3 regions of the Kytococcus schroeteri genome follow, and region 2 is predicted to be linked to each of the others. Evidence: riboswitches for the same ligand, from Rfam matches in the RefSeq annotation. Region 2 holds a riboswitch; each other region holds the start of a gene.
What was found. Region 2 has a riboswitch for S-adenosylmethionine ahead of ACFFHC_RS06745 (methionine ABC transporter ATP-binding protein). Riboswitches for the same ligand answer to the same signal wherever they lie in the genome.
Positions count from the first base shown of each region.

Region 1: linked by a shared signal. The riboswitch ahead of metB (cystathionine gamma-synthase) and the one ahead of ACFFHC_RS06745 (methionine ABC transporter ATP-binding protein) in region 2 are both predicted to bind S-adenosylmethionine.
Region 3: linked by a shared signal. The riboswitch ahead of ACFFHC_RS05480 (O-acetylhomoserine aminocarboxypropyltransferase/cysteine synthase family protein) and the one ahead of ACFFHC_RS06745 (methionine ABC transporter ATP-binding protein) in region 2 are both predicted to bind S-adenosylmethionine.

Region 1 is NZ_JBHLVH010000027.1:64,792-74,819, reverse strand. It holds gene metH (methionine synthase) at 1-2,494, opposite strand, end outside; gene metB (cystathionine gamma-synthase) at 2,491-3,675, opposite strand; SAM riboswitch class I at 3,773-3,891, opposite strand; gene ACFFHC_RS10605 (YajQ family cyclic di-GMP-binding protein) at 4,084-4,587, opposite strand; tRNA gene ACFFHC_RS10600 (tRNA-Tyr) at 4,680-4,762, shown strand; gene ACFFHC_RS10595 (YoaK family protein) at 4,843-5,604, opposite strand; gene rocD (ornithine--oxo-acid transaminase) at 5,720-6,973, shown strand; gene ACFFHC_RS10585 (sulfite exporter TauE/SafE family protein) at 7,069-7,884, shown strand; gene ACFFHC_RS10580 (acyl-CoA dehydrogenase family protein) at 7,889-9,907, opposite strand; gene ACFFHC_RS10575 (TetR/AcrR family transcriptional regulator) at 9,904-10,028, opposite strand, start outside.
Region 2 is NZ_JBHLVH010000013.1:216,247-226,274, reverse strand. It holds gene ACFFHC_RS06780 (hypothetical protein) at 1-52, opposite strand, end outside; gene ACFFHC_RS06775 (hypothetical protein) at 187-735, opposite strand; gene ACFFHC_RS06770 (hypothetical protein) at 843-1,367, opposite strand; gene ACFFHC_RS06765 (TlpA family protein disulfide reductase) at 1,449-2,513, shown strand; gene ACFFHC_RS06760 (MetQ/NlpA family ABC transporter substrate-binding protein) at 2,530-3,372, opposite strand; gene ACFFHC_RS06755 (MetQ/NlpA family ABC transporter substrate-binding protein) at 3,435-4,286, opposite strand; gene ACFFHC_RS06750 (methionine ABC transporter permease) at 4,405-5,058, opposite strand; gene ACFFHC_RS06745 (methionine ABC transporter ATP-binding protein) at 5,055-6,014, opposite strand; SAM riboswitch class I at 6,233-6,324, opposite strand; gene ACFFHC_RS06740 (hypothetical protein) at 6,496-7,386, shown strand; gene ACFFHC_RS06735 (TetR/AcrR family transcriptional regulator) at 7,527-8,108, shown strand; gene betT (choline BCCT transporter BetT) at 8,115-10,028, opposite strand, start outside.
Region 3 is NZ_JBHLVH010000012.1:55,742-65,769, reverse strand. It holds gene ACFFHC_RS05520 (excinuclease ABC subunit UvrA) at 1-1,047, shown strand, start outside; gene ACFFHC_RS05515 (lytic transglycosylase domain-containing protein) at 1,083-1,748, shown strand; gene trhA (PAQR family membrane homeostasis protein TrhA) at 1,788-2,474, opposite strand; gene ACFFHC_RS05505 (alpha/beta fold hydrolase) at 2,471-3,181, opposite strand; gene ACFFHC_RS05500 (hypothetical protein) at 3,240-3,488, opposite strand; gene ACFFHC_RS05495 (hypothetical protein) at 3,771-4,094, opposite strand; gene ACFFHC_RS05490 (5'-methylthioadenosine/adenosylhomocysteine nucleosidase) at 4,164-4,862, opposite strand; gene ACFFHC_RS05485 (homoserine O-acetyltransferase family protein) at 4,931-6,004, opposite strand; gene ACFFHC_RS05480 (O-acetylhomoserine aminocarboxypropyltransferase/cysteine synthase family protein) at 6,031-7,431, opposite strand; SAM riboswitch class I at 7,682-7,782, opposite strand; gene ACFFHC_RS05475 (aminotransferase class IV) at 7,885-8,604, shown strand; gene ACFFHC_RS05470 (chorismate-binding protein) at 8,601-10,028, shown strand, end outside.

The DNA.
Region 1 (10,028 bases), on a different contig from region 2:
CGTCGAGGCTGGGGGTGATGAGCCCGGAGACGCCGATGACGTCCGCCCCGGTCTCGGCGGCCCGGTCCAGCAGCTGCTCGGCCGGCACCATGACGCCCAGGTCCTCCACCTCGTAGCCGTTGCACGAGAGCACCACGCCCACGATGTTCTTGCCGATGTCGTGCACGTCGCCCTTGACGGTGGCCATGAGCACCCGTCCCTTGGCGTGCCCGCCGGTGTCCTGCGCGGCGGCCTCCAGGTAGGGGGTCAGGTGGGCCACGGCGCGCTTCATGACGCGCGCGGACTTCACCACCTGCGGCAGGAACATGCGCCCGCTGCCGAACAGGTCGCCCACCACGTCCATGCCGGCCATGAGCGGCCCCTCGATGACGGCCAGCGGCGAGCCCAGCTCGAGGCGCGCCTCCTCGGCGTCTTCCTCGGCGAACTCCGCGATGCCGTGCACCAGTGAGTGCCGCAGCCGCTCGGCCACCGGCTCGGCGCGCCACGCGGCTTCCTGCGCGGGGGCCTTCTCGCCGGACTCGTGGCGGTACGACCCGGCCAGCTCCAGCAGCCGCTCGGTGGCGTCATCGCGGCGGGCCAGCACCACGTCCTCCACGGCCTCGCGCAGGGGCGGGTCGATCTCCTCGTAGACCCCCAGCATCCCGGCGTTGACGATGCCCATGTCCAGCCCGGCGGCCACGGCGTGGAAGAGGAAGACAGAGTGCATCGCCTCGCGGACCACGTTGTTGCCGCGGAACGAGAAGGACACGTTGGAGATGCCGCCGCTCACCAGGGTGCCGGGCAGGTTCTGCTTGATCCACCGGGTGGCCTCGATGAAGTCCAGCGCGTACCGGTCGTGCTCGGGCATGCCGGTGGCCACGGTGAGCACGTTGGGGTCGAACACGATGTCCTGCGGCCGCCACCCGGCGCCCACCAGCAGGTCGTGGGCGCGCTGGCAGACCTCGATGCGGCGCTCGAAGGTATCGGCCTGGCCCTGCTCGTCGAAGGCCATCACCACGGCGGCCGCGCCGTGGCGGCGCACCACCTCGGCCCGCTCCAGGAAGGCCTCCTCGCCGTCCTTGAGCGAGAGCGAGTTCACGATCCCGCGGCCCTGCAGGCACTCCAGGCCCGCCTCGAGCACCTCCCACCGGCTGGAGTCCAGCATGACCGGCACGCGGGCCACGTCGGGCTCGGCGGCCAGCAGGTTGAGGAAGTGCACCATCGTGGCGGGGCCGTCGGTCATGCCCTCGTCCACGTTGACGTCCACCAGCTGGGCGCCGTTCTCCACCTGCTGCCGGGCGATGGAGACTGCGGCGTCCCAGTCGCCCTCGGCCACCGCGCGGGCGAACCTCGGCGAGCCGGTGATGTTGGTGCGCTCGCCGATGTTCACGAAGTTCGTCTCGTCGGTGAGCACGAACGGCTCCAGCCCGCTGGCGCGCAGCCGGGGCTCGGGCTCGGCGGGCACGCGCGGGGCGTGGCCGGCCACCGCCTCGGCGATGGCGCGCACGTGCTCCGGGGTGGTTCCGCAGCACCCGCCCACGATGTTGAGCACCCCCTCGGCAGCCAGGTCGCCGAGCACGGCGGCCATGTGCTCGGGCGTCTCCTCGTACTCCCCGAAGGCGTTGGGCAGGCCGGCGTTCGGGTGCGTCGAGAGAAGCGCCGGGGTGGCGGCGGAGAGCTCGCGCAGGTGGGGGCGCAGCGCCTCGGCGCCCAGGGCGCAGTTGAGGCCCAGGCTGAGCAGGTCGGCGTGCTCGGTGCTGATGGCGAAGGCGGTGGGCGTCTGGCCCGAGAGCGTGCGGCCCGAGGCGTCGGTGACGGTGCCCGAGAGCATCACCGGGATGCGGCGGCCGGTCTCGCGCTCCACGTCGCCCACGGCGTGCAGGGCGGCCTTGGCGTTGAGCGTGTCGAAGACGGTCTCCACCAGCACCAGGTCGGCGCCGCCGCGCACCAGGGCGGCCACCTGCTCGCGGTAGGCGGCGCGCAGGGTGGCGTGCGTGACGGTGCGCAGCTCGGGGCGTTCGACGTCCGGGGAGAGCGAGGCGGTGCGGTTGGTGGGCCCCACCGCACCGGCCACCCAGCGGGGACGTCCGTCGGCGGCCTGCACCGCGTCGGCCACCTGCCGGGCGGTGCGGGCGGCGGCCTCGTTGAGGGCGGCCACCAGGTGCTCGCAGCCGTACTCGGCCTGCCCGATGGCGGTGGAGCTGAAGGTGTTGGTGGTGGTGATGTCCGCGCCGGCCTCCAGGTAGGCGCGGTGCACGCCGGCCACCAGGTCGGGGCGGCCCAGGTTGAGCAGGTCGAAGTTGCCGGCCAGCGCACGGTCGTCGGGCGTGTCGTCGGCGTGGAAGTCGGCCTCGGTGAGCTCCATCCGCTGGAACATCGAGCCCCACGCGCCGTCGAGCACGAGGATGCGCTCGCGGGCGGCGGCGTGCAGCGCCGCGGCCGCGGGGGAGGGGGCGAGGGGCTCGGCGGCGGCGGTGCCGGCGGTGGGTGCGGTGACGAGGGGCGCGGCGCTCATCGACACCCACCCCCGGCCCGCTCGAGCCCTGCGGCGACGTCGGCGGCTAGGTCGGCCGGGTCCTCCAGACCCACCGAGAGGCGCAGCAGCCCCTCGCCGATCCCGGCCACCTCGCGCGCCTCGGGCGTCATCGAGGCGTGGGTCATGGTGGGCGGGTGCGCCACGAGCGACTCGGTGCCGCCGAGGGACTCCGCGAGGGTGAAGCACTGCAGCCCGTCGAGGAAGCGCGCCACCGCCTCGCGCCCGCCGGCCAGCTCCAGGCTCACCATCGCCCCGAAGCCCTGCTGCTGGCGAGCGGCCACCGCGTGACCGGGGTGGTCGGGCAGGCCCGGGTGGTGCACCGCGGCCACGGCCGGGTGGCCCACCAGGGCGTCCAGCACGGCGGCGGTCCCCTCGGCGTGGGCGCGCAGGCGGGTGGGCAGCGTGCGCAGGCCGCGGAGGGTCAGGTAGCTGTCGAAGGGCGCGCCGGTGATGCCCAGCACGTTGGACCAGTACGCCAGCTGCTCGGCCAGCTCGTCGGTGCCGGCCACCACCGCGCCGCCCACCACGTCGGAGTGGCCGTTGAGGTACTTGGTGGTGGAGTGCACCACCAGGTCGGCGCCGAGCTCCAGCGGCTGCTGCCACAGCGGGGTGCAGAAGGTGTTGTCCGCGGCCACCAGGGCCCCGGCGCGGTGTGCGGCGTCGGCCACGGCGCGCACGTCGGTGACGCGCAGCAGCGGGTTCGAGGGCGTCTCCACCCACACCAGGGCGGCGCCGGGGGCGAGGGCCTCGGCCAGGGCGGCGGCATCGGACTGGTCCACGGCCACCACCTCGAGCACGCCCCGGCGGTGCAGCTCGTCGAACAGCCGCCAGGTGCCGCCGTAGGCGTCGTGCGGGATCACCACGCGCTGGCCGGGCCGGGCGAAGCCGGTGGCCACCAGGGTGACGGCAGCCATGCCGGTGCAGGTCACCGCGGCGCCGGCGCCCCCCTCGAGGGTGGTGAGCGCCTCGGCGAGCAGGTCGCGGGTGGGATTGCCCGAGCGGGTGTAGTCGTACCGGCGCGGCCGGCCGAGGCCCTCGAAGGCGAAGTTGCTCGAGAGGTGCAGCGGGGGGATCACCGCGCCGTGCGCCGGGTCGGTGTCGATGCCGGTGCGCAGCGCGCGGGTGGTGCGGGAGAGGGAGGTGCGGGTGAGCGTGCTCATGCTGGGGCCTTCCTCAGGGGTCCGGCACCGCGGTGACCATCTCTCGGGGTGCGACGGTGTGCCGGAGGAAGACCCGCGGGGAGGAGCTCGCCCGTCGGTCCCATCTTCCGGCGAGCCGAGGCTCCCCGCAGGAGGTGGCACCGTTCCTCGTGGTCGCCCACGAGGCGGTTGCCCCGGCGTCATCGGTCCTGATCCCTCAGCCGGTCGTGATGGATGTGCGCAGCACGGTACAACACGTCCGGCGCCCGCCCACGCGCTCGGGGTGCAGGGTGGCGGGTGTCACGTCCGGCCGGGGTCAGGGCACCGGGTCCGGGTACCGGGTCCGGGTACGCGCGAGGGCGGGCCCACCGTGGTGGACCCGCCCTCGCGCGGGGGACGCCGGGCCCGCGAGGCCCGCGTCGTGCCGCGTCAGCGGTAGTTGGTGAAGGTCAGCGCGGCGTCGATGTCGTCGTTGGCCTTGAGCGCGCGCTGCACGGCCTGAAGGTCGTCGCGGCTCTTGGAGCTCACGCGCACCTCGTCGCCCTGGATGACGGCCTTGACGCTCTTGCCGAACTCGTCGCGGATCTGCTTGGAGATCTTCTTGGCGACCTCCTGGCTCAGGCCCTCCTTGAGCACCCCCTCCAGGCGGTACTCCTTGCCGGACGGCTTGGGCTCGGCGTCGTCGCCGAAGTCCACGGACTTCAGGCTCACCCCGCGCTTGACCAGCTTGGTCTGCAGCACGTCGAGCACGGCCAGGCAGCGCTCGGCGGTGTTGGCGCGCAGGGTCAGGGCGTCGCCCTTGAGCACCACCTCGGCGCCCACGTTGCGGAAGTCGTAGCGGGTGCCGATCTCCTTGGCGGCCTGGTTGACGGCGTTGTCCACCTCCTGGCGGTCGACCTTGCTCACGACGTCGAACGAGGACTCACTGGCCATGGGTGCTCCTGTCATCGAGGGGGTGGAGCCGCCCCGGGGCGGCTCGGTTTGTCCGATCAAGGGTAGGGCGGCTAGTATCCAGCCCGCAGTTTGGCAGGTTGTCCGAGCGGCCAATGGAAGCGGACTGTAAATCCGTCGGCGAAAGCCTACGCAGGTTCGAATCCTGCACCTGCCACGCACACGACCCCCGAGGAACCGTTCCTCGGGGGTCGTCCCGTACCCGGGCCCCCGCGGATCGAGGGGTGGGCCGCCGGCTCAGACGCGGCCGGGCCGGGTGCCGCGCAGGTCGTCCACGATGGGGAACAGGGCCAGCACCAGCAGCAGTGCGGCGGGGACCACCACCGCCCGGTAGCCCACGGCCACCCCGGCCAGCGCCCCGGCCACGCCCCCGAGCACGAAGGCGCCGACCAGGGTGGCGTGCAGCGCCATCCGCTGCCGGTCGGCCCGCACCGGGTCGGGGTCGCCGGGCGGGTTGCGGTAGAGCCACTTGCCCAGCTCGATGCCGAGGTCGGTGACCATCCCGGTGACGTGCGTGGTGCGGATGGTGGCCCCGGTGACCTTGGTGACCAGCGCGTTCTGCAGGCCCATCGTCCAGCAGAGCACCGCCACCGCCGCCCAGCCGTGGCCCCACGCGGTGACGCTGTCGGCGAGCAGCCCCACGAACAGCATCGCCAGGGCCTCCACCACGAGCACCACCGCGAACCGGCTGGCCACCTGCCGGCGGCGCAACGCATTGAACAGCAGGGCGCAGCTGGCCGCACCCACCACGAAGGACGCGATGCCCAGGGCCGCGAGCAGGGCCAGGCGGTGGTCGCCGAGCACCAACTGGTCGGCCAGGGTGGCGGTGAGCCCGGTCATGTGCGAGGTGTAGACCGCCACCGCCAGGAAGCCCACCGAGTTGAGCATGCCCGCGGTGAACGCCAGACCGGCGGCGAGGTGGCGGTTGTCGGCCGCGGTGCGGTCCGGACCGGCCACCCGGCGCAGGTGGGTCACGGCGCGGACGAGGGCTGGGTGCACGGCGCGACCGTAGCAACGCCGTCCCGATCCCTCGCCCTTGTGGCCCGTGTCACGTCGCGGCCCGACGACCCGGGTGGATTGGCCGCGCGAACCTCGCCGGTCGTACCGTGGTGGCATGACCGAGACCGTGAAGACCGTTGACCTTCCCTCCGAGAACAGCTCCACCGACCCCAGCTGGTACATCCAGATGGAGGACGAGCACGCGGCCCACAACTACGGCCCGCTGCCCGTCGTCCTCGCCGAGGGCAAGAACGCCCGGGTCACCGACGTCGCCGGCAAGACCTACATCGACGCCCTGGCTGGCTACTCCGCGCTGAACTTCGGCCACGGCAACGAGGAGCTCATCGCCGCTGCCAAGGAGCAGCTGGACAAGATGACGCTCACCTCCCGCGCCTTCCACTCCGACCGCCTGGGGCCGTTCACCCGCGACCTGGCCGCCCTCACCGGCAAGGACATGGTCCTGCCGATGAACACCGGCGCCGAGGCCGTGGAGACCGCCCTGAAGATCGCCCGCAAGTGGGGCGCCGACGTCAAGGGCGTCGAGAACGGCAAGCAGCACATCATCGTGATGGACGGCAACTTCCACGGCCGCACCACCACCATCATCAGCTTCTCCACCGACGAGGAGGCCCGCGCCGGCTTCGGCCCGTACGCGCCCGGCTTCTCCGTCGTGGAGTACGGCAACGCGCAGGCCGTGCGCGAGGCCATCACCCCGGACACCGTCGCCGTGCTGCTCGAGCCCATCCAGGGCGAGGGCGGCGTCGTGATCCCGCCGGAGGGCTACCTGGCCGAGGTCCGCGAGATCACCCGCGAGAACAACGTGCTCATGATCTGCGACGAGATCCAGTCCGGCCTGGGCCGCACCGGCACCACGCTGGCCTCCCAGTACGAGGGCGTCGAGGCCGACATGTACACCCTGGGCAAGGCCCTGGGCGGCGGCATCGTGCCGGTGTCCGCGGTCGTGGCCAATGAGGACGTCATGGGCGTCATCACCAAGGGCACCCACGGCTCCACCTTCGGTGGCAACCCGCTGGCCTGCGCCGTCGGCCACCAGGTGGTCAAGATGCTGGCCACCGGCGAGCACCAGAAGGCCGCCGCCGAGCGCGGCAAGCAGCTGGCCGAGGGTCTGGAGGCCCTGGTGGGCAAGGGCCTGGTGGCCGTGCGGACCCGCGGCCTGTGGGCCGGTCTGGACATCGACCCCGAGCTGATGACCGGTCGCGAGGCCTGCGAGAAGCTCATGGAGAACGGCGTGCTGGCCAAGGACACCCACGGCTCCACCATCCGCCTGGCCCCGCCGCTGACCGCGACGGCCGAGGACATCGACGCCATCGTCGAGGCCGTGCGCAAGGCCCTGGGCGCCGACGCCTGATCCGGCGCACCCCGTGACGATGGGGGCCGTTCCGCAGCAGCGGAGCGGCCCCATCGGCGTGTCCGGGGGTCGGGAGGGAGCCCTACCATCGGGACGTGCTGTCCGCGAGCCTGCTGGTCCCCGTCCTCGTCGGCGTCCTCGTGGGGCTGCTCATGGGCTCCCTCGGTGGTGGCGGGGCCATCATCGCCGTCCCGGCGCTCATCTACCTGGTGGGCCAGTCCCCGCTCGAGGCGTCCACCACGTCGCTCGTGGTCGTCGGCCTCACGAGCGTGGTGGGCGTGCTCCAGCACGGGCGCGCCGGGCGCGTCGCCTGGGGTGAGGGAATGGTCTTCGGGCTCCTGGGAGCCGCAGGCGCGGCCGGCGGCTCCGTGGCCTCCCAACGGGTGCCTGAGGCGGTGCTCATGACCGCGTTCGGGCTGCTCCTGCTGTTCGTGGCCCGCACCATGTGGCGCAGGGCCCGCTCCGGGGCCCGCCGCGCGGACGCCGATGACCTCGAGGCCGTGCCGCCCCTGCTCACGCTGCGACCGTTCCGCGTGGACCCCTCGCGGGTGCTGCCGGTGCTGCTGGCGGCCAGTGCGGTCGGGTTCCTCACCGGCTTCTTCGGGGTGGGCGGCGGGTTCGCCGTGGTCCCTGCCCTCACGCTCGTGCTCGGCCTGCCGATGCGGCGCGCGGTGGGCACCTCGCTGCTCGTGATGATCCTCAGCGCCACCGTGGCCCTGGGGGTGCGGGCCGGCAGCGGGTTGCAGCTCGACTGGCCGCTGACCCTCACCTTCGCCGGCGTCGCGATGGCGGCGAGCCTCGTCGGCGGCCGCATCGGCCAGGCCGTGCCCGCCCACCGGCTGCAGAGCGCGTTCGCCCTGCTCCTCGTGGCCGTGGCCGTGCTGACCCTGGTGCAGACCGCGCTGGGCTGACCCCTCAGGCGGTGAGGCCGGCGTCGTCCTGCCCGTCGAGCAGGCTGCTGGCCAGCCAGGCGTCCGGGATGCCGAAGGCGTCCACCAGCACGCCCGCCACCGGCCGCAGCTGCGCGCACAGGGCGTTGACCGTGGCCGTCACCGCCTTGGACTTGGCCCCGCGCAGGTGCTCGTGCTCCAGGAACCAGGCCGCGTTCTCCTCGATGACGCTCAGCGCGTAGAGGTCGCACACCTGGTCCAGCAACGTGGCCAGGTCGGGATCCCGGACGCCCTGCACCACCTCGGCGAAGGCGTCCAGCACCACCCGGTCGATGTGCGCGCGGGCGGCCAGCAGCAGGTGGTCCTGCACGTCGTTGAACGCGGCGAACTGCTCGGCCTCGCTGCCCCTGCGCGACCGGCGCATCCGGGCCGCCGCCGTCTCCAGGGTGTGCTGCTCGCGGTACTGGAAGCACTCCACCTGCCAGGCGCGGTCCATCACCACGTCCTCGATGTCTCGCCGCCGAGCCAGCTCCACCATCCGGTTCACGAAGCCCTTGGCCGCGGTGCGCTCCACCACCACGCCGGAGAACTGCGTGGCCCCGTAGCGCAGCATCCCGGTCATGTTGAGCGAGCCGAGCGCCTTGCCGTAGTTGGTGAGCAGGCCCTTGGCCACCAGCTGCAGCAGCACCGTGTTGTCGCCCTCGAAGGTGGCGAACACGTCGGCGTCGTGGCGACGCTGCGTGATGCCGGAGGTCGCCATGTAGCCCGCCCCGCCGCACGCCTCGCGGCAGGTCTGCAGCACCCGGTTGGCCTCCTCGGTCTGCAGGGCCTTGAGCCCTGCGGCGTGGGACTCCAGGGCGCGCTGGGCCCGCTCGTCGCGCTCCAGCGGGCTGGTCCGCTGCACCGCGTGGAGGGTGTCCACCAGCTCGTTCTGCGCGAACTGCAGCGCGTAGCTGCGGGCGATGGCGGGAAGCAGCCGCCGCTGGTGGGCGCGGTAGTCCAGCAGGGTCACCTCCCCGTCGGGGCCGGCGAACTGCGTGCGCCGGTCGGCGTAGCGGGTGGCGATGGTCAGCGCGGAGCGGGCCGCGGCGCTGGCGCCCCCGCCCACCGAGACCCGGCCCCGGACCAGGGTGCCCAGCATCGTGAAGAAACGGCGCCCGGGGGAGTCGATGGGGGAGGAGTAGCGTCCCGCGGCGTCCACGGCGCCGAACCGGTCCAGCAGGTTCTCCCGGGGCACGCGCACGGAGTCGAAGCGCAGGGTGCCGTTGTCCACGCCCGGCAGCCCGCCCTTGGCCCCGTTGTCGCCGATGGTCACGCCCGGCAGGGGCGCACCGGCCGCGTCGCGGATCGGCACCACGAGGGCGTGGATGCCCCGGTGCGTCGGCTCCTCGGCGTCCACCCCCTCGGGCAGGGAGGAGTCGTCCGGCGTCACCAGCTGGGCGAAGACCACGGCCATGCGCCCGTCGCGGGCGGCGTTGCCGATGTAGGTCTTGGTGGCCGAGCGGGTGGGTGAGTGCACCACGAACTCGCCGGCCGCCGCGTCGTAGGTGGCCGTGGTCTCCAGCGACTGCACGTCCGAGCCGTGGCCCACCTCCGTCATCGCGAAGCAGCCGAGCAGCTCCCCGGCGGAGGCGGCGGGCAGCCACGTGGCGTGCTGGGCGTCGGACCCGAGGTTGGCGATGGCCCCGCCGAACAGCCCGAACTGCACGCCCATCTTCACCGCGAGCGAGAGGTCCAGGGCGGCCACGGTCTCGAAGGCGGCAACGGTGCCGCCGACGTCCGCCGGTCCGGCGTCGGGCCCGGGGGCACGCAGCCCCACCAGGCCCTGCCGCGTGAGCTGCAGCAGGGCGGCGGTGGTGGTGGCGCGCTGCTCCTCGAGGGTGGCCTGCGGGTCCAGCAGGACGTCGGCGGCGTCCACCCCCTCGCGCAGGCGCCGGCGCACGTCGGCCCACGGGCCGTCGAGCAGGGCGCCCAGCGCCGTGCGGAGCTCGTCCGCCGTCGTCGCGGGGCCGTCGTGCACGGGGTCGGGTGCCGGGCGGGTCATCGGGTGGTCTCCGCGGCGAGGGCGTCGAACCGGGCGCCGTAGAGCTCGGCCACCTCCTGCACCAGCTGGGAGCGCGGCGGGCGGTCGTCGCCCCGGGCCACCCAGTCCTCGGCGATGAAGC
Region 2 (10,028 bases):
GGCCCGGGGACGGCTGGCCCTGCGGGGCGTAGGGGTCGTGCGGCTGGGTCATGGTCTCCTCCTCGAGTTCTCACCCCGATGCTGTGCCGCCGGCGCCCCGGCACACCGTCCCCCGTCGGGTGGAGAACGCGACGCGGCCCCACCCCGAGGGACCGGGGTGGGGCCGCACGCTCGAGGCGCCGTGCCTCAGTGCTGGCCGAAGAAGGGCTTGTTCTCCGGGCGCCACATGAAGTAGATGATGGCCGCGGCCAGGGCGGCGGAGACCACCTGCAGCACGAAGCCGATGATGCCGCTGGTGGTGGCCAGGGTGACGGCCAGGCCGAGGAGGCCGAACAGCAGGCCCAGGATGTTCAGCGCACCCAGGACGGTGCCGGTGATGCGGGCCCAGTTGTGGCCCTTGCCCACGGCCCAGGCGTGCAGGAGCCACAGGCCCACACCGATGAGGCCACCGATGATGCCGGTGAGGAAGCTCTGCTGGAGGCTCTGCTCGATCTGGGCGTCGGAGAGGGAGAGGCCCGCCTGCTCCATGGCGTCCTTCATCTCCGCCACGCTGGGCCGCATGAGCAGGCCCACCAGCAGGCTCAGCAGGGAGAGGCCAGCCCCGGCGTACATGAGCTTCACGGCCTTGTCGACGGCGGCCGGCCGGGCCACGGGGCGCAGGTCGCGGTGGTCGTCCAGGCTGGGGGCGGCCTGGAAGCCGCCCGGCTGGTTCGGTCCGGGCTGGGTGTAGGTCACGGGCACCTCCGGGTGCGGGTCGCGTGGGGGTCGTGTGCGTTCTGTACCCCGGCAGTGTCCCCCGTCGGGACGACGCGTGCGGTCCACCGCAGGACGGACCCGGCGGTTCAACTCCAGCGGTAGGTGCTGGCCGAGTCGAACCAGCGGCTCGACGCCGGCACGTACAGCAGCGCGGTCGCGGCCAGCCCGAGCAGCAGCATCACCCCCGCCTGGACCTGCAGGGCGAGGGTGTTGGCCACGCCCGAACCCATGGCCCAGCCGAGCAGGCACAGCACGCCCACCAGGCAGGAGGTGGTGGCCACGTCGCGGGCCGGCCCGATGCCGCGCCACACCATCGCCGCGGTCCCCGCCCAGAGCGTGGCGGCGCCGAGGGCCAGGATCACCGTGGTGCCGTTGAGCACGCGCCGCGCGTCCTCGATGCTGCCTCGGTCCATGTCCACGCGGGACGCCTCGAGGGCACGCCCGAAGTCGCCCTCGAGGTCGGCGGCCTGCGCCAGCCCGGCATCGGACACCCACCACCCCTGGGTGGCGCCGAGGCCCCAGACGGCGGCGGAGAGCAGGCCCATGACCATGAGGAGCACGGAGGCGGTGACGGTGCCCGGGCGCTCGGTGGCCGGACGCATCAGGGTCATGGCGGGATCCTCCCCACCCGGGGGCCCGCCCCTCGCGGGCCACGGTCCCGAAACCTTAGCCGGTCGGGGGATACTTTCACCATGAGTGACGCGTCCCTCCTGCCCGATGCCGCCGCCGGGGCGGGCCTGCTGCTCGCCGCCGTCTACGGCACCAGCGGCCTGACCAAGCTCCGCGACGTCCAGAGCACCGAGAGCGCCTTCCACCAGCTGCGCCTGCCGCACTGGATGGTGCGGATGCAAGGCCCCCGCCTGCTCGGGCCGGGGGAGGTCGTCCTGGCCCTGGCCCTGCTGCTCCTCCCCTCCCCCTGGTACGGGGTGGCCGCCGTGGCCACGCTGCTGCTGGGGCTGCTCTACACGGTGCTCGTGGTGCGGGCCCTGGGCTTCGACGTCCCCGTCACGTGCGGGTGCTTCGGCAAGCTCGGCCAGGGCACCATCACGCGGGCCACGGTGGTGCGCAACCTCGTGCTCGTGGCCCTGGGGCTGGTGACCGTGGTGGACGCGTTCCGGGGCGGCAGCATCGTCGGCCGCCTGCTGGACGGGCCGTCGCTGTGGTGGTGGATCCCGGTGCTGGCCGCCGGCGTGGCCCTCACCTGGCTCATCGGCGGGGGTGCCGAGGGCACCGCCACTGCCGAGACCCGCCCGGCAGCGGCGGGCGCCCCCCACGATGCCGGCGCCGTGGTCACCACGGACGAGGTCGAGGAGCTCGACTACGTGCGCACCCCCATCCCCTTCGTCCAGGTGACGGGCGACGACGGCCCGCTGCGGCTGCGCGAGATCTCCCAGAGGAAGGCCTGGCTCGTGCTCTGGGTGAGCCTGGGGTGCGGCAGCTGCATGGAGGCTCTGGCTCGCGCCGAGGAGTTCGCCCGGGAGTTCGAGCACGTGGGGGTGCTCGTGGTCACCACCACGCCGAGCGCCCCGGACGACCCGCTGCGCCCGTCGGGTGTGACGGTCGGCTACGACGAGGGCCAGCAGATGCGCCTCATGTTCGCCCTGCAGGCCACGCCCTCGGCGTTGCTGCTGGGTGCCGACGGCCTGATGGCCGGTGGCCCGGTGGCCGGGGGTGTCGCAGTGACCACCTTCATCGAGGACGTGGCGACCGAACTGCGGGAGGCCGCCGGCGGGGCGCAGGACCCCGCCGACGGCTGAGCCTCCCGCGCGGGGCTCACTCGGCCGGGATGACCGTGCCGGCGTACTTGTCCTTGATGAACTTCTTGGTCTCGTCGCTGCGCAACAGCTCGGCCAGCTTCGTGAGCTGCTCGTTCTCCGCGTCCTCGCTGCGCACCACGAGCAGGTTGGCGTAGGGGTTGCCCTCCGCCTTCTCCAGGGCCAGCGAGTCGTCCACCGGGGAGAGGTCGGCCTCGATGGCGTAGTTGCCGTTGATGACGGCGGCGTCCACGTCACCGAGCGAGCGGGGCAGCTGCGCGGCCTCGAGCTCCACGACCTCCGGTCCGCCGTCCTTGACGTCGGCCACGGTGGGCGCGATGTCGCCGGTGTCCTCCAGCTCGAGCACGCCGTGCTCGGCGAGCAGCTTGAGCGCACGACCGGCGTTGGACGGGTCGTTGGGGATGGCCACCTTGCTGTCGCCGGAGAGCTCCTTGAGGTCCTTCACCGTCTCGGAGTAGACGCCCAGCGGCTCCAGGTGCACCGCGCCCAGGCTCACGAAGTCGTACCCGGCGGCCTTCTTCTGCTCGTCCAGGTAGGGCTGGTGCTGGAAGTAGTTGGCGTCCAGGTCACCGGCGTCCAGGGCCGCGTTGGGCTGCACGTAGTCGGTGAACTCCACGACCTCGATGTCCAGGCCGGCCTCCTGGGCCAGGTTCTCCTTGACGAAGGTGAGGATCTCGCCGTGCGGCACGGGGTTGACGCCGACCTTCAGCGTCTTGCTCTCCCCGCCGGAGGCGGAGCCGCCGGTGCTCTCGTCGCCGCCGCAGGCGGCCAGGGTGGCCGATGCGGTGAGGCCGGCGGCGAGGGCGAGGAGGGTGCGGCGGGTGGGACGGACGGTGCTCATGGGGATCTCCTGTGGGGTGGGATGGGGTGGGTGGGTGGACGGGGTGGGGCGGCGGGGTGGGGTCAGTCGACCTGCACGACGGTGCCGTGCCAGGTGGACTCGATGTACTCCCCCACCGCGTCGCCGTGCAGCACGTCGGCCAGGGCGGCCAGCTGCGGGTCGTCGGCACGGTCGGCGGTGGTCACGAGGTTGATGACGAAGCGCTCGTCGCGCGGGTCCTCCAGGGCGAGGGCGTCGTCGGTGTCCAGACCGTCCTGCACGGCGTAGTTGCCCGGCACGGCGCTCAGGGTGGCGTCGCCGACGGAGCGGGAGGTCTGGGCGGCCTCGACGGGCAGGAACTCCAGGTCCCTGGGGTTGGAGGTCACGTCCTCGGGCGTCGGCGGGAGGTCGCCGGTGTCCGCCAGCTCGATGAGTCCGGCCTCCTGCAGCAGCCACAGGCCGCGGGCCCCGTTGGTGGGGTCGTTGGGGATGGCCACGCGGGAACCCGGCGCCAGGTCCTCCAGGGAGTCGACCTCCTCGGAGTAGAGGCCGAGCGGCTGGTTGGAGATGGGCGCCACGACCTCGAAGTCGTACCCGGCGGCCTGCTCCTGGCTCTGCAGGAAGAGGCGGTGCTGGTAGTAGTTGGCGTCCACCGACCCCTCGTCGAGCGCCGCGTTGGGCTGCAGGTAGTCGGTGAACTCCACGACCTCCAGCTCGAAGCCGGCCTCGGCGTCCAGCTGCTCCTCGTCGACGTGGCGCAGGATGTCCGCGTGGGGCGTGGGGGTGGCCGCCACGCGCAGCACGGGACGTCCGTCCTCCTCGGCCCGGGTCTCCTCGGCGCCGCAGCCGGTGAGCGCGGGGGCGGCGAGAGCGAGGGCGGCCAGGCCCAGCGCGGTGCGTCGCCGGGCGGGGGTGGTGTGCGAGGTGGTGTGCACGGGGTCCTCCGGTCAGGTGGGTAGGGGGTGCCCTCACCACGACGCGCTGCGGCGTGGCGGGCTGTGAGGGGGTGCCGCGCGGCGCGCGGCGGCAGGGCCCGGTGACCCGGGCGGGCGCTCAGTGGCGGGTGATGCGGGCGGCGGTGTCGCCGAGGAACTGCACCAGCACCACCAGGGCCATGAGCACGGCCACGCAGGCCAGGGTCACGGTCATGTCGAACCGCTGGTAGCCGTAGCGGATGGCCAGGTCGCCCAGGCCCCCGCCGCCCACGGCGCCGGCCATGGCCGAGTAGCCGATGAGGGCCACGACGGTCACGGTGAGTCCGGCGATGAGGCCGGGCAGGGCCTCGGGCAGCAGCACCGACCGGATCACCTGGCCGCGAGTGGCCCCCATCGCGGTGGCGGCCTCCACCTTGCCGGGGTCGACCTCGCGCAGGGAGGTCTCCACGAGGCGCGCCAGGAAGGGGATGGCCCCGAGGGTCAGCGGCACGGCGGCGGCCGTGGGGCCGATGGTGGTGCCGGCCAGGCTCTTGGTGAGCGGGGCGATGAGCACCAGCAGGATGATGAACGGGATGGACCGGCCGGCGTTGACGACCGCGCCCACCACGGAGTTGAGCGCCCGGTGCGGGAAGAGCCCGCCGGGCGCGGTGGCCACGAGCAGCACGCCCAGCGGGATGCCGAGCAGCAGGGCGATGGCCGAGGACAGGCCCACCATGTAGAGGGTGTCCCAGGTGCCGTCGATGAGTTCCTCGATGAGGCGGTCGCGGGTCATGCCGGGATCTCCTGTCGGTGGGTGGAGGGCTGGGTGACGAGCAGGTCGAGGGTGCCGACGCGGGCGCCGTGCACGTTCTCCACGCGGGCGGCGGCCACCTGCACCTCGGCGCCGGTGGCGCGCAGCTCGGCGATGACGGCGTTCTCGTCCTGGGTGGCCAGGTCGACGGTCACGATGCGGGAGCAGGCCGGGAGGTCGGCGGCGTCCAGGGCGCGCACGGGGCGCGGCACGAGCTGGGAGGCCAGGGCGCTGCCGCGGGTGGCGGCCACCTCGGCCAGCGAGCCGGACTCCACCACGTGGCCGTCGGCCAGCAGGGTGACGCCGTCGGCCACGCGGGTGACCACGTCCATCTCGTGGGTGATGAGAACGGTGGTCAGCCCGAGGTCCGCGGTGAGCTCGCGCAGCAGGTCCAGGACGCTGCTGGTGGTCTCGGGGTCCAGGGCGCTGGTGGCCTCGTCGCAGAGCAGGACGCTGGGGTGGGTGACCAGGGCCCGCGCGATGGCCACGCGCTGCTTCTGGCCACCCGAGAGCTGGCGGGGGTGGGCCTTGGCCCGGCCGCCCAGGCCCACCCGCTCGAGCAGCTCGGCGGCACGGCGGGTGCGCTCGGCGCGGCCCACCCCGGCCAGTTCCAGCGGCAGCGCCACGTTCTGGGCGGCGGTGCGCGAGTCCAGCAGGTTGAAGTGCTGGAAGATCATGCCGATGTCGCGGCGTGCGGCGCGCACCTGTCCGCTGCTGAGGGCGGTGAGCTCCCGGCCGTCCACGGTGACGCGCCCGGAGGTGGGGCGCTCGAGCAGGTTGATGCATCGCACGAGGGTGGACTTGCCGGAGCCCGACGGCCCGACGATGCCGTGGACCTGGCCACGGCCGATGTGCAGGGAGACGTCCTCCAGGGCACGGACGGGCTCGCCCGCACCTCGCGGGAAATAGGTCTTGGACACATTGTCCAGGGTGATCATGAATGGTCCTTCCGGGCAGGACGAAATGGGCCCACGAATCACCGGGGAATGCAGTGGCAGACCCCTGGGTCCGTGGCGCGACGGCGTACAGGTGGTGGATGCGTGGGTTCTGAGGGCCCGACCGGTCCGGCTCGCTCACCTCACTCCGCGCGAAGCGGGTACGGGAGCGCCGGCCGCAGGGTCAGGACCTCGACGTCATACAGGTGCAGCTCATGGTTCCTCCATCGCATCTGGCGTTAGCACCCTCGCCCGCGACGGGGGGTTGCTGCGGTTTCAAAGAGCCAGATCTCTCCACCGCTCTGGATACAGTGCGCACAACCTACGACCCCGGTCTGAGATTTTCCAAATCGCCGGGCCGAACGTGGTGCGCCTCACGCCGGACGCCCCGTCCCTCGGTAGCGTGGGGCCCGGCACGGGGCGTCCGCCCCGCACACACCCGCCCGGCACGACCGGGCGCCGACACACGAGAGGGGTGACGCCGATGAAGACCTTCGGCAAGATCCTGTTCTTCCTGGGTGTCCTGTCCCTGGTCCTCGGCATCATCGGTGCCGTGCTAGCAGGCACGACCTTCAAGGAGGTCTCCGACTTCGTGGACCAGCAGCAGTCCATCGAGGGCTCCACCACCGTGAGCATGGACGAGGACGAGACCCGCATGCTCCTGGGCCCCGGCGCGGACAGCTCCGCGTGCACGGTCCAGGGCGCCACCCTGGGCGACCTTGCCCCGGGCACGAGCGCCGAGGTGAACAACGAGAACATCTTGGGCACCATCACCGCCGACACGGCCGGCGACGTCACCGTCACCTGCTCCGAGCCCGGCTACGCCCTGAGCGGCCCGGCCGACATGGGTGCATTCATGAAGCTCGGGCTGGGGTTGGCCGCCGCGATCTTCCTCATCCCGCTGGGCCTCCTGCTCATGCTGGTCGGCGGCCTGCTGTGGTTCTTCGGTCGCCGCAAGAACAAGCAGCAGCAGTACTCCAGCTACACCAACAGTGAGTACTCCGACCAGTACGCCCGGTCCACGCCGTACTCCCAGCGCAACGGCCAGGTTCCGCCCGCCCCAGCCTACGGCCAGGTGGGCACCAACGGCGCCCCGGGCTACCAGCCGGACGCCTACGGCCAGAACACCACCGGCCAGTCCGCTCCCCCGGCACCCGGATACGGCCTGAACCCGAGCTCCCAGCCCGAGTACGGCCAGTCCGCTCCCCCGGCGCCGGAGTACGGCCACCAGGCGCCCTCCACCGACGCCCCGGCGTCCGGTGGCGCCACGCCGGCCGGCCAGCAGGACTGGAACGGTTCCACCGGTTCCACGGGCCAGGACGACCAGTCCTGGAACCGCGGCGGCAGCACGCCGCCCCCGCCCCCCGGCGTCTGACCCGCGCCACGCCGCGAAGGCCCCCGGACCCCCTCGGTCCGGGGGCCTTCCTCGCGCCCGGGACATCCCTCCCGCACAGGCCGGCCCGCGCCGCCCCGGGCCCGGCTCGCACTCCCAACCCCACCCATTACGCTCTCGACATGACCGCCAAGACGCCTGTGCGTGAACGCCTGCTCGACGCGGCGACGCGCAAGCTGTTCGTCGACGGGGGCGCCACCACCCCCGTGACGGTGCTGCTCAAGGACGCCCACGCCTCGGCGGCCAGCCTCTACGTGCACTTCGGCAACAAGGACGGCCTGCTGGCCGCCGCCCTCGACCGCCGCCTGGAGATGTGGCCCCAGGCGTGGGACGAGCACTGGGACGCCACCTCGGACCCGGCGGCGCGGCTGCTCTCGCCGTTCACCGCCGCACAGGAGCTCCGGGACCGGCTGCCGGAGGAACGGTGGTGCGCCTTCCGCGCCACCACCGTGTGCTTCCCCGAGGCGGCCCCGGAGGTCGCTGCCGTGCTCACCCGGGAGCGCGAGTTGCTGCGCTCGCGCCTCCAGCAGGCCGCGGGTTCCCTCCTGCCGGCCGACCCGGGGGCGGCCGCCTCCCTCGCCCGCTCGATCGAGGTGATCTACGAGGGGTCGCTGGCCCTGATGCTCGACGGCACCGCCGACGACGCCCTCCGGGCAGGGCTGGAGGCCGCCCGCTCCCTGGTGCGGGCAGCCTCCGCGACCTGACCTGCGTCAGAGGACCGCGACCTGGACCTCCGTCCGGGCCGCCGCCCAGCGCTCGTAGTGGTCGAGCACGTCGTGGCACAGCGCGTCGGGCTCCGAGGTGAGGACGTCGTAGACCTCCCCGGTGGGCAGGGCCACCTCGAGCCGGGTGGTGGTGTCGTCGGCCTCGATGACGCCCGCGCCGTAGCTCGGCCGCGGCACCACCCGCACCTGCACCGGGTAGCGGAAGGGGTCCGCCGGCGCCGAGGGGGCCCCGGCGTCGGCCGGGGGCACGATGAGCACCGCCCGCCGCTTCACCCGGCCGCGCTCCAGCGGCTCGCTGGCCTCCACGTGGGCGTCCACGCCGCGGCGGCGCAGCTCGGTGGCCACCGACTCCAGGGCCGGGAGCACCACCTCCTCGAGCCGTTCGGTGGCCCGGGCCACGCTCACCGCCCCGAGGGTGGTGCCCAGGCGGGTGCGCCAGGAGCGTCCGTGCCCCTCGCCGCGGGCCAGCTGGCCGGTGAGCGAGGCACGGTGGGCGTCCACCCGCGCCCGCTCGGCCTCCAGCGCACGGTGCAGCCCCACCATCACCAGCACCATGACCGCCGCGAACGGCAGGCCCATGACGATGGTGGCGCTCTGCAGCGCCGGGATGCCGCCCACCACGAGCATCGCGATGGTGAGCACGCCGGTGGCCACGGCCCACCCGATGCGCAGGGCGGGGTGGGCGTCGGTCTCCGGGTCGGGCAGGTCGGAGCTGAGGTTGGCCATGACCAGCGCGCCGGAGTCGGCCGAGGTCACGTAGAACAGCAGGCCCACGAAGGTGGCCACGCCCACCAGCAGCATCGGCAGCGGGTGGTCCTGCAGCAGGGTGAAGAAGCCCTGCTCCGGGGAGTCCACGGCGAGCTCGCCGAACGCGGTGTCGCCACCCCGGATGCGCTGCACCGCGGAGTTCCCGAAGATCGACACCCACATGACGATGTAGGTGAACGGGATGGTGAGCGTGCCGAGCACGAACTGCCCGATGGTGCGGCCGCGCGAGATGCGGGCCAGGAACATGCCCACGAAGCTCGCCCAGGCCACCCACCACGCCCAGAAGAAGAGCGTCCAGGCGCTCATCCACTCCTCGGGGTGGTCGAAGGCCATCGTGTCCAGGGTGGTGCCCGGGAAGAGCGCCACGTAGTCGCCCACGTTCATGGCGACGGCGTTGAGCACGAAGGCGGTGTCGCCGGTGACCAGCACCCACAACGCCAGGGCCACGGCCAGCACCACGTTGAGCTGCGAGAGCAGCCGGATGCCGCGGTCCACGCCGGTGGTGGCCGAGACCGTCGCCACGGCCACGGCCAGCACCACCAGGCCCACCTGCTGGGCGATGCCCTGCCCGGTGCCGAACAGGATGTCGATGCCCACGTTGAGCATCACCACGCCGATGCCGAGCGAGGTGGCCACGCCGAAGATCGTGCCGAGCACGGTGGCGGTGTCCACCGCGTGCCCCACCGGCCCGCGGACGCGCTGCCCGATGAGGGGGTACAACGCCGAGCGGACGGCCAGCGGCAGCCCGCGGCGGTGCGCGAAGTACCCGAGCGCGATACCCATGAGCGTGTACATGCCCCACCCGGTGACGCCGTAGTGGAAGAGCGTCCACACGGTGGCCTCGCGGGCGGCGTCGAGGGTCTCCCCCTTGCCCTGCGGCGGCGCGAGGTACTGGCTGGCCGGTTCGGCGACGGCGAAGAACATGACGTCGGTGCCGATGCCGGCGGCGAACAGCATCGCGGCCCAGGCGAAGGTGGAGAACTCGGGGCGGTCGGTGTCGGCGCCCAGCCGGGTGCGCGAGTGGCGCACGCCGAGCACCACCACGAAGACCAGCACGGCGGTGGCCAGGGCGATGTAGAACCACCCGAACCAGGTGGCGATCCACGTGGTGAGGGCACCCAGCTGGGTGGC
Region 3 (10,028 bases), on a different contig from region 2:
CGCCACACCGTGGCCGGCGCGGACGTGGACCTGCCGATGGGGGCCGTCACCGTGGTGACCGGCGTCTCCGGCTCCGGCAAGAGCTCACTGCTGGACGGCATCGCCGAGGCGGTGCGCGCCCACGCCGAGGAGGTCGCCACCGAGGCCGACGACGCCGACGCCCCCGCGGACGACGCGCCCGCCACCCCTGGCACGCCCGGTGAGTCGTCGCTCGTCGGGGTCGTGAGCGCCATCGGACCCCGGGAGTCGACGACTCAACACACTGGCGGAACCGTTGGAGGGGCCACTCCTGGGGTCGATGACGGGGACCCCGCCGAGGTGCCCGGGCGCCTGGTGCGCATCACGCAGAAGCCCATCGGCCGCTCGCCGCGCTCCACCCTGGCCACCTACACCGGTGCCTTCGACCGGGTACGCAGCCTCTTCGCCGCCACCCCCGAGGCCAAGGAGTGCGGCTTCGGCGCCGGCCGGTTCAGCTTCAACACCGCTCCCGGCCGCTGCCCCACCTGCGAGGGCCAGGGCTCAGTCTCGGTGGAGCTGCTCTTCATGCCCGGCACGTACTCGATCTGCCCGGACTGCCACGGCGCCCGCTATGACGACGAGACCCTCGAGGTGCGCTGGAACGGGCTCACCATCGCCGAGGTGCTGGACCTCACCGTGGACGAGGCGCGCACCGTCTTCGCCGACGAGGCCCCCGTGCGGCGCACCGTGGAGGCGCTGGCCACCCTCGGTCTGGGCTACCTGCGCCTGGGGCACCCGGCCACCGAGCTGTCCGGCGGCGAGGCGCAGCGCATCAAGCTGGCCACCGAGCTGCGCACCCGCCGCCGCCAGCCCACCCTGTACCTCTTCGACGAGCCCACCACCGGTCTCCACCCGGCGGACACGCACCGCCTGCTGCGCCAACTGCACACCCTGGCCGATGCCGGGCACACCGTGGTGCTGGCCGAGCACGACCCAGTGGCCCTGGGCACCGCTGACCACCTGGTGGAGATGGGGCCCGGCGCCGGTTCCGAGGGCGGACGGGTCATCGCATCCAGCCCGGCTGGGTAGGCTGCGCCCGCCCCTCACCCCGTCCCAGGAGTCCCATGTCCGCGCCCCGCGCCAGACGACGCCGCCCGGCCCGCCGCCCTGGCCGGTCGGACCGCCGTGTCTGGATCGCCCTGGTGGTGCTGGGCGGCATCGTGCTGGCCTGGCTCGTGGCCACGCTCAACCCGGCCAACGAGCGGGCCGACGACATCCCGCCGACCGCCCTCGACGCCTACCAGAAGGCCGCGAAGGGCGCCGAGGAGTTCGACCGCCCGTGCCATGACCTCGACTGGCAGGTGCTGGCCGGCATCGGGCGGGTGGAGTCCAAGCACGCCAACGGCGGCAAGCTCGACGACACCGGCCGCGCCGACCCACCCATCTTCGGAGCGCGGCTCGACGGCTCCGGCGCCGGCGGCAACGTGACCGGCCACGGCGACACCGACGGCGGCGAGCTGGACGGTGACGCCGAGTACGACCGCGCCGTGGGACCCATGCAGTTCATCCCGCTCACGTGGTCCGAGCTGGGGCAGGACGGCAACGGCGACGGCCAGAAGGACCCGCAGAACATCTACGACGCCTCACTGGCCGCGGCGCGGCTCATCTGCGGCAACCAGGAGCGCGACCTCCAGGACGACGCCACGCTGCGCGCCGCCATCAAGCGGTACAACAACTCCGGCCAGTACGTGGACGAGGTGCTCACCTGGGCCGACCGCTACGGCCGCTGAGCGCGCCACGCCCACGCCCGTGCCGCGCGCCGGCCTGCCTCAGGCGGGCACCACGTACGCCGCCACCATCGCCCAGTGCAGGGCCGCGGCCAGCACCACCAGCACGTGCCAGATCTCGTGGAAACCCACCACCCCTGGCCACGGGTTGGGCCGTTCGAGGATGAACACGACGAAGCCGAGGGAGTAGACCACCCCGCCGGCGGCCAGCAGCGCCAACATGCCGGCCGGGAGGGTGACGTCCCCGGCCACCAGGGCCACCGGCATCCACCCCAGCACGATGTAGAGCGTGTTGGTGACCTCCTTGGGCAGCCGGGGGTTCACCGCGCGCAGCACGATGCCGCCCACGGCGATCGCCCACACCGTGCCCAGCACCGCCCACCCCAGCGGCGTGCGCACGTCCACCAGCACCAACGGCGTCACCGTCCCGGCGATGAGGGCGAACACGGCCGTGTAGTCCAGGGTGCGCAGCACGGTGTCGCCCCGTTCCCCCAGGTCGAGACCGTGGTGCAGGGTGCTGGCCACGAACAGCAGGAGCAGGGTGGCGGAGTAGACGCCGGCACCGACGATGCGCCAGGGGTCACCGGTGGTGGCGGCCTGCGTGACGAGCACCGCGCCACCGAGCAGCGCGAAGCAGGAGCCCACCAGGTGGGAGAGGGTGTTGACCCGCTCGTCGGTGACGTGGACCGAGCCGTCCTTGCTGCGCTCCGGGAGGGGGCCGCTCCTCACGCGGTGAACTCCACCACCGCGTCGGCGTAGGCCTCGGGGGCCTCCAGCGCGGGGCGGCGGCCGGCGCCCGGGATCTCCTGCACGCGGCCGTCGGGCAGCAGCTCGGCCACCTGGCGGGCCATCGCCCTCCCCGCGCGGTCACCGGCGCCCACGAGCACGAGGGTGGGCTGCTGCACGGCCCGCAGGGTCTCGGTGAGGTCCAGCCCGGCGAGGGTGTCCAGGGTCTGCAGGGTGCGTTGGCGGTCGATGCCCTGGGCCACGAGCGCGTTGCGGGTCTGGGCCTGCAGGGCGAGCTTCTGCATGCGCACGGCCATCTTCGGCATCGAGACGAAGACGCCCGAGAGCACCAGTCGACGCACCTTCTCCGGGTGCTCGGCCGCCAGCGTGGCACCCACCATGCCGCCCACGTCCTGCCCCACCAGGTCGAACTGGCGCCAGGTCATGACGTCGCCGGTGTAGAGCACGGCCGAGGCGCAGGCGGAGAGGTCCAGCGGGCCCGCCGGGCGGTTGGGCTTGAGCGCGTCCACCCACGGCGCGGCCATGGGGCGCGAGGCCCCCACCCGGCTCACGACGTCCTGCCAGTCGATGGGGTTGGAGCCCAGCCCGTGCACCAGGGCCAGCGGGGTGGGGCCGGGCGTGGCCTCCTCGAGGCCGGAGAGGTCGTCCGGGACGGTCACGTCGGGCAGTTCAGGCAGGTCGTCGCTCACCCGCGCCACGCTACCCGGGCCGTCCTGCTGGCCGCGGAACCCCTCCGGCCCCGCGGGATCAGACGCCGCGGGCCGCGCGCCGCTCGGCGGAGCTCCCGCCGTAGCAGGTGGTGTCCGAGGGGATCTCCCCCGCGACCACGGCCGCCCACTTGCGGGTCAGGTAGGCACCGTCGTCCGCCACGGCGTCGCGGTAGCTCATGTAGTCCTTCTTGAAGGGCGTGCGCACGTGGTAGCTGCCGGACCCCATGTCGATCACGGTGACCAGCCGCCCGGAGGCCCGGTGGAAGAAGTCCTTGTGGTCGGTCATGCGCACCCCCCTCGTCCCACCCGATGCGGCGCAGCGACTCGGTGCGGGTCACGTAGTTCTGGGCCACCATGAGACGCACCGGCAGGCCGTTGAGCGCCTCGTCGTCCTCGCGCAGCGGCGGGAGGGTCCCCTCCACCATGCGCGGGTAGCGCAGGTCACCGGCCTCGTTCTGGGGCAGCCCCACCAGCGCCAGGCCCACGATGTCGACCTCCGGCGTGGCCCGCAGGTACTCCACGGCCCGGTGGATCTGCGTGGCGGCGGTGAAGACGTGGTCGTCGTCGGTCACCAGCGTGAACTCGGTGTCCACCATCGAGAGGGCGAGGTTGCGCCCCACGGGGACCCCGGAGTTGAACGGCAGAGGCACCACGTCCGCGCGGAGCGGATGAAGCGGCGGCAGGTGGCGGGCCGCATGAAGGTCTTCACGGCGATGGTGACGTGCTCGGCGGTGTCGGCTCGCTGCTCGGGGGTGGGCAGCCCGACGGTGCGGCGGTCGTGCCGGGCGGCCCGGGCGAGCTGGGCGGTGGCCAGGGCGGTGAAGGCGGCGCGCGCCGGGATGCCGGCCACGGGGTGGTCGAGGGCACGCCTGGCGCGCTGCTTCCAGGTCATGGGTCACCGTAGCGGCGCAACCAGGCGGGTCAGGTCGGGGCGACACCCGCGGCTGCCGGGCAGCGGACCTCAGGCCAGCTCGCGCACCACCTGCCGCACCAGCGCCTCCCCGCGGCGGGCGGCCATCTCCAGGAACGCCGGGAAGTCCTCCACCGCTCCCTCGTCGGCGCTGTCGCTGATGCTGCGCACCACGGCCCAGGGCAGCCCCATGCGTGCGCAGGCCTGGGCGGTGGCGGCACCCTCCATCTCGGCGGCCAGGGCGCCGAACACCTCGTGGATGCGGGCGCGCGCGGCCCCGCTGGCGACGAACTGGTCGCCCGAGGCCACCCGCCCGGTGTGGACCGCGGCGTCCTCGGCGATGGCGCGAGCGGCCCGTTCGCAAGCGGCGCGCAGCCGGTCGTCGGCCGACCAGGCCAGCGGCTCGCCGAGGAGCTCGCCGGGCCCGCGGCCCAGCGGGGTGACGTCCACGTCGTGCTGCACCACGTCATCGGCCACCACGAGGTCCCCGACGGCCACCCCCGGCGCGATGCCGCCGGCCACCCCGGTGAAGAGCACCGCCTCGGCCCCGGCGACCCGCAGGGCCGCGGCACCCAGGGCCCCGTTGACCTTGCCCACGCCGCACCGCGCCAGCACGAGGGGGATGCCGTCGAGCACGCCGCGGGTGACGGTCAGGCCGAGCACCACCTCCTCGTGGGCGTCCTCCAGCGCCGCCCGCAGCGCCACCACCTCGGCCTCGATGGCACCCAGCACTCCCAGCACGCGTGTCATGGCGCGCATCGTGGCACGGTCAGGCAGGTTGTCCACGACCCGGGCCGCGCACGCCCTGCCACCCTCGCTCAGGCCAGCACCGAGCCCAGCAGCCCCGCCACGGCCTCGGTCTCGGTGAGGAACCCGTCGTGGCCGCTGGCGGACTCCACCTGCAGGTAGCGGCCCCCGGCGAGCGCCGCCACCCGGCGCACCTCCTCGGGGCGCACCAGCCGGTCGCTGCTCACGCCCACCGCCGTCACCCGGGCGTGGACGGCGGCCAGGGCCGCCGGCACTCCCCCGCGCCCGCGCCCCACGTCGTGGCTCGCCATCGCGTCGATGAGGGCGAGGTACGCCCCGGCGTCGAAGCGCCGCACGAACGAGTCCCCGTGGTGGTCCAGCCAGGCCGTCACCGAGCCACCCGAGGCGCAGGTGCCCGGCGACCCCTCCCCGAAGCGCTCCTCGAGGCCGTCGGCGCTGCGGTAGGTGAGCATCGCCATCCGCCGGGCCAGGGCGAGCCCGGCCACCGGGCCCGCCCCCGACGGGTGGTCACCGCCCCGCCACGCCGGGTCGGCGGTCACCGCCTGCCGCTGCAGGGCCAGGCCGCCGCGCAGGTCCGCCGAGGCCACGGCCGGCGCGGCCACCACGCACAGGTGCCCCGCCTCCACCTCGCGCTGCAGGCCCCACTCCAGGGCGCGCATGCCACCGGCCGAGGCGCCGAGCACGTACCCCACCCGGCGCAGGCCCAGCGCGCGCACGGCGGCCACCTCCACGGCCACCTGGTCGCGCACCGTCACGGCCGGGAAGCGACTGCCCCACCGGCGCCCGTCCGGGGCGGGGCTCGCCGGGCCGGTGGTGCCGCTGCACCCGCCGAGCACGTCCGGCGCCACCACGTGCAGGCGCCGCGTGTCCAGGGGGCGCCCGGGCCCGATGAGGTCCGGCCACCACCCGCGCGGGCAGTGCGCCGGGCCACCGGGGCCGCCCACGTGGGAGTCGCCGGTCAGGGCGTGCAGCACCACCACCACGTTGGAGCCGTCGGGCGCCGCGGGGGCTCCCCAGGTGCGCAGCGACACCTCGGGGTCCAGCAGCGCACCACCCTCCAGGCGCACCGGCCCGGGGCGCACGACGCGGTGCCGCGGTGCAGGTGCCCCGGCGCCGGCGGACACCGCGCCACGCCTCGGGAGCGTGGCGGTCACCGCGCACCCCCGACAGCCACGGCCGCGAACCCCCGCTCGAGGTCGGCGCGCAGGTCGTCCACGTCCTCGATGCCGACGCTGAGCCGCACCAGCCCGGGGGTGACGCCGGCCGCGCGCTGGTCGGCCTCGGAGAGCTGGGCGTGCGTGGTGGATGCCGGGTGGATGACCAGCGAGCGCACGTCGCCGATGTTGGCCACGTGGCTGTGCAGGCGCAGGGCGGAGACGAAGGCGCGCCCCTCCTCGGCACCGCCGGCCAGCTCGAAGGAGACGACCGAGCCGGGACCGTCGGGCAGGTAGCGCGCCGACACCGCGTGGGAGGGGTGGTCCGGCAGCCCGGCCCAGTGGACGCGCTGCACCTGCGGGTGCTCGGCCAGCCAGTGCGCGAGGGTGCGCGCGTTGGACAGGTGGCGTTCCAGACGGAGCGTGAGCGTCTCCAGGCCCTGGGCGATGAGCCACGCGTTGAAGGGCGAGACCGAGGCCCCCAGGTCGCGCAGGAGCACCACGCGGGCCCGCAGCACGTAGGAGAGGTTCACCCCGAACACCCCGTCCGCGCCCAGGTCACGGCCGAAGACGATGCCGCCGTAGGTCTCGTCCGGCTCGGTGAAGTGCGGGAAGCGGTCGCCATGGGCCGTGTAGTCGAAGCGCCCGGCATCGACGATGGCACCGGCCACCGCGGTGCCGTGCCCGCCGAGGAACTTGGTGGCCGAGTAGACCACCACGTCGGCCCCGTGCTCGATGGGGCGCAGCAGCGCCGGGGTGGCGATGGTGTTGTCCACCACCAGCGGCACGCCCACCTCGTGCGCCACCTCCGCCACGGCGGCGATGTCGAGCACGGTGCCCGAGGGGTTGGAGACGGTCTCGCCGAAGAACGCCTTGGTGGCGTCGGTGGCCGCGGCGCGCCAGGCGGCGGGGTCGGCCGGGTCCACGAAGGTGACGTCGATGCCCAGGCGCTTGAGGGTGACGGCGAAGAGGTTCTGCGTGCCGCCGTAGAGGTGGGACGAGGCCACCACGTGGTCGCCGGCGTCGCACAGGTTGAGCAGCGCCAGGGTGGTGGCGGACTGGCCGGAGGAGAGCAGCAGGGCGCCCACCCCACCGTCCAGGGCGGCCAGGCGGTCCTCCACCACCTGCGTCGTGGGGTTGTTGAGGCGCGTGTAGATGGGGCCCAGCTCGGCCAGGGCGAACCGGTTGGCGGCCTGGTCGGCATCGGCGAAGACGTAGCTGGTGGTCTGGTGGAGCGGCAGCACGCGGGATCCGGTGTCGGAGTCGGGCACCTGGCCGGCGTGGACGGCGCGGGTGGCCAGGCCCCACGTGGTGGGGTCCAGGGCCTCGGCGGAGGGGGCGTCGGCGGTGGCGCGGGTGGTCGGGGTGGTCTCGGTGGCGGTGGTGGGCTGGGTCATGGCGTCTCCTGGGTACGGGGGACCGCCCCGGCGCGAGGGCGCATCGGGGTGCGGTCAGCCGGCCACCCGATGGGGCGGCGGCGGGGAAAGGGGGTCGTCAGCCTCAGGACGAGGCTCGGCGCAGGGGGCTCAGGCGGCCCGCTGCGCCGCCGGCATTCGCCGCGACGCCCAGGAGGTGCCCGACATCGAGGTGCGGGCGGCGCCACTCAGGCGGGGGTGAGGGGAGGTGCGGTGCTGCATCTCGAACTCCTTCGCATCGTTCGTGGCAGTGGCACCCGTGGTCGGACCTGTCGGTCCGCCGGGTTGCCGCGGCGTCGTGGAGCCACGTCTCTCGGCCGCTCTGGATGAGGTGTCCACGACCGTAGGCCACGGACCCGGTGACCGCAAACCCCTGTGACCGATGCCGCACAATGAGCGGCCGTGCGAGTGATGCCCGGAGAGCGGAGGAGGAGCGTGGAGGCCGCAGCAGCACCCGAGCCGGTGGTGGTGACCTCGTGGCGCCACGTGGACGGCTGGTGGCCGGGGCGCCTGCACCACCTGGAGCGCACCGTGGCCGCGGCCGCGCGCACCTGGCCGGGCGTGCCGGACTGGGCCGAGAAGGTGGTGGCCGCCACCCACGAGATGCCGGCCGAGCTGGCCGAGGGCGAGTGGTTCCCCCGGCTGGAGGTGCGCACCACCGGGGTGACCGTGCTGCTGCGCCCCGCGCCGCCGCGTCGTCCCGCATCGAGGCTGTGGACCCTCCCGGGAGCCGACCCGCGCACCGCTCCCGAGGTCAAGGGGCCGGACCTGGCGGTGCTCGCCGACGCACGCCGCACCGCCCTGGGGCGCGGCGCCGACGACGCCGTGCTGCTCTCGTCCGCCGGCCACGTGCTGGAGGCGGCCCACGGCACCCTGGCCTGGTGGGAGGGCGAGGTGCTCACCACTCCCCCGGCCGCCGGGCGGCTGCCGTCGGTCACCGAGCTCCGGCTGCGCGAGCTGGCCGCCCGCCGCGGGGTGCGCACCGCCAGCGCGCACCGCACGCCGCAGGAGCTGGCCGGCCACGAGCTCTGGCTGCTCAGCGCACTGCACGGCATCAGCGGGGTGACGGCCTGGGAGCACGGCGGGCGGCCACTGGTGCTCGCCGCCCCGGGACGCGCCCTGGCGTGGAACACCGCCCTCGACGAGGTGCCGTGACCGCTTCGCTCCCGCCGCGCCCGCTGCATGCCCTGCTCGTGGACAACCACGACTCCTACACCCACGTGCTGGCGCACCTGCTGACGGCGGCGCTCGGCCGCGAGCCGCTGGTGCTGGCGCACGACGACCCCGGCATCCGCACCGCGGTGCGCGCGGTGGACTGCCTGGTCATCTCCCCCGGGCCGGGCCACCCCGCCCGCCCCGAGGACGTGCGCCTGGCGGCCTGGGCGCTGGAGCACTCCGGCCTGCCGACGCTGGGGGTGTGCCTGGGCCACCAGCTGATGGTGGTGGCCACCGGCGGGCGGGTGGAGCCGGCCCCGGCCCCGCAGCACGGGCTGGTGGACGCCCTGGAGCACCACGGCACGGGGTTGGCGGCGCACCTGCCACCGGCCACCGAGGTGGTGCGCTACCACTCGCTGGCGGCCGTCGAGCCCCTGCCCGCGGGGTGGGTGGTGGACGCCCGCACCCCCGACGGCGTGGTGCAGCTGGCCCACCACACGCAGCGGCCGTGGTGGGGCGTGCAGTTCCACCCCGAGTCGGTGGGCACGCCGCACGGGCTGGCGGTGGTGCAGGCCTTCGCCGATGCGGTGCGCGCGGCGGCCCCGCGGCCGTGGACCCTCGTGGCCAGGCCGGTGCCCGGGCTCGAGCGGGTGGGCGCCGAGGTGGTGCACGCACGCTGGGCGGCCCGGGTGGCCGGCGGGGCCGGGACCGCACCGCCGGCCGGGTCGGGGCCGGTGCCCGACCCGGCCGGCCCCTCCTCGTGGTGGTTGGACAGCGCCCGCACGGGCGAGGGCGGGGGCCGGTTCACGATGCTCGGCACCCCCACCGGACCCCATGCGGTGGTGCTGCGCCCCTCGGCCGCACAGGACCCCTTCGCCGTGCTGGAGCACGCCCTGGCCGCGCGCCCGACCCCGCACCGGCAGGATCTGCCCTTCGACCTGCAGGGCGGCTTCGTGGGCTGGCTGGGCTACGAGGCACGGCGCTGGACCGACACCCGCTCGGACGCGCCCCCGGTGGTCCCCGCGGCCACGCCCGAGGCGGTGTGGATGTCAGCCGACCGGTACGCGGTGCTCGACCACGCCACCGGGGACGGGTGGGTGGTGGCCCACTGCCCCGACGAGCCGGCCGCCGTGACCGCTGCAGAGGCCTGGGCCGCCTCCACGCAGCGGGCCCTGCTCGGCGAGGGCGAACCCGGCGCGGACACGGGCCCAGGACCGGACCCGCTGCTCCTGCCCCGGCCAGCGGGCACACCACTGGTGGCCGACGTGGAGGGCTCCCTGCTCGTGGACGCCGCCACCTACGCCGAGCACGTGGAGACCGCCCGCCGGTGGTTGCGCGAGGGCGAGTCCTACGAGCTGTGCCTCACCACGGCCGTGGACGCCCCCTTCACCGGGGAGGTGCTGCCGACCTACCTGCGCCAGCGG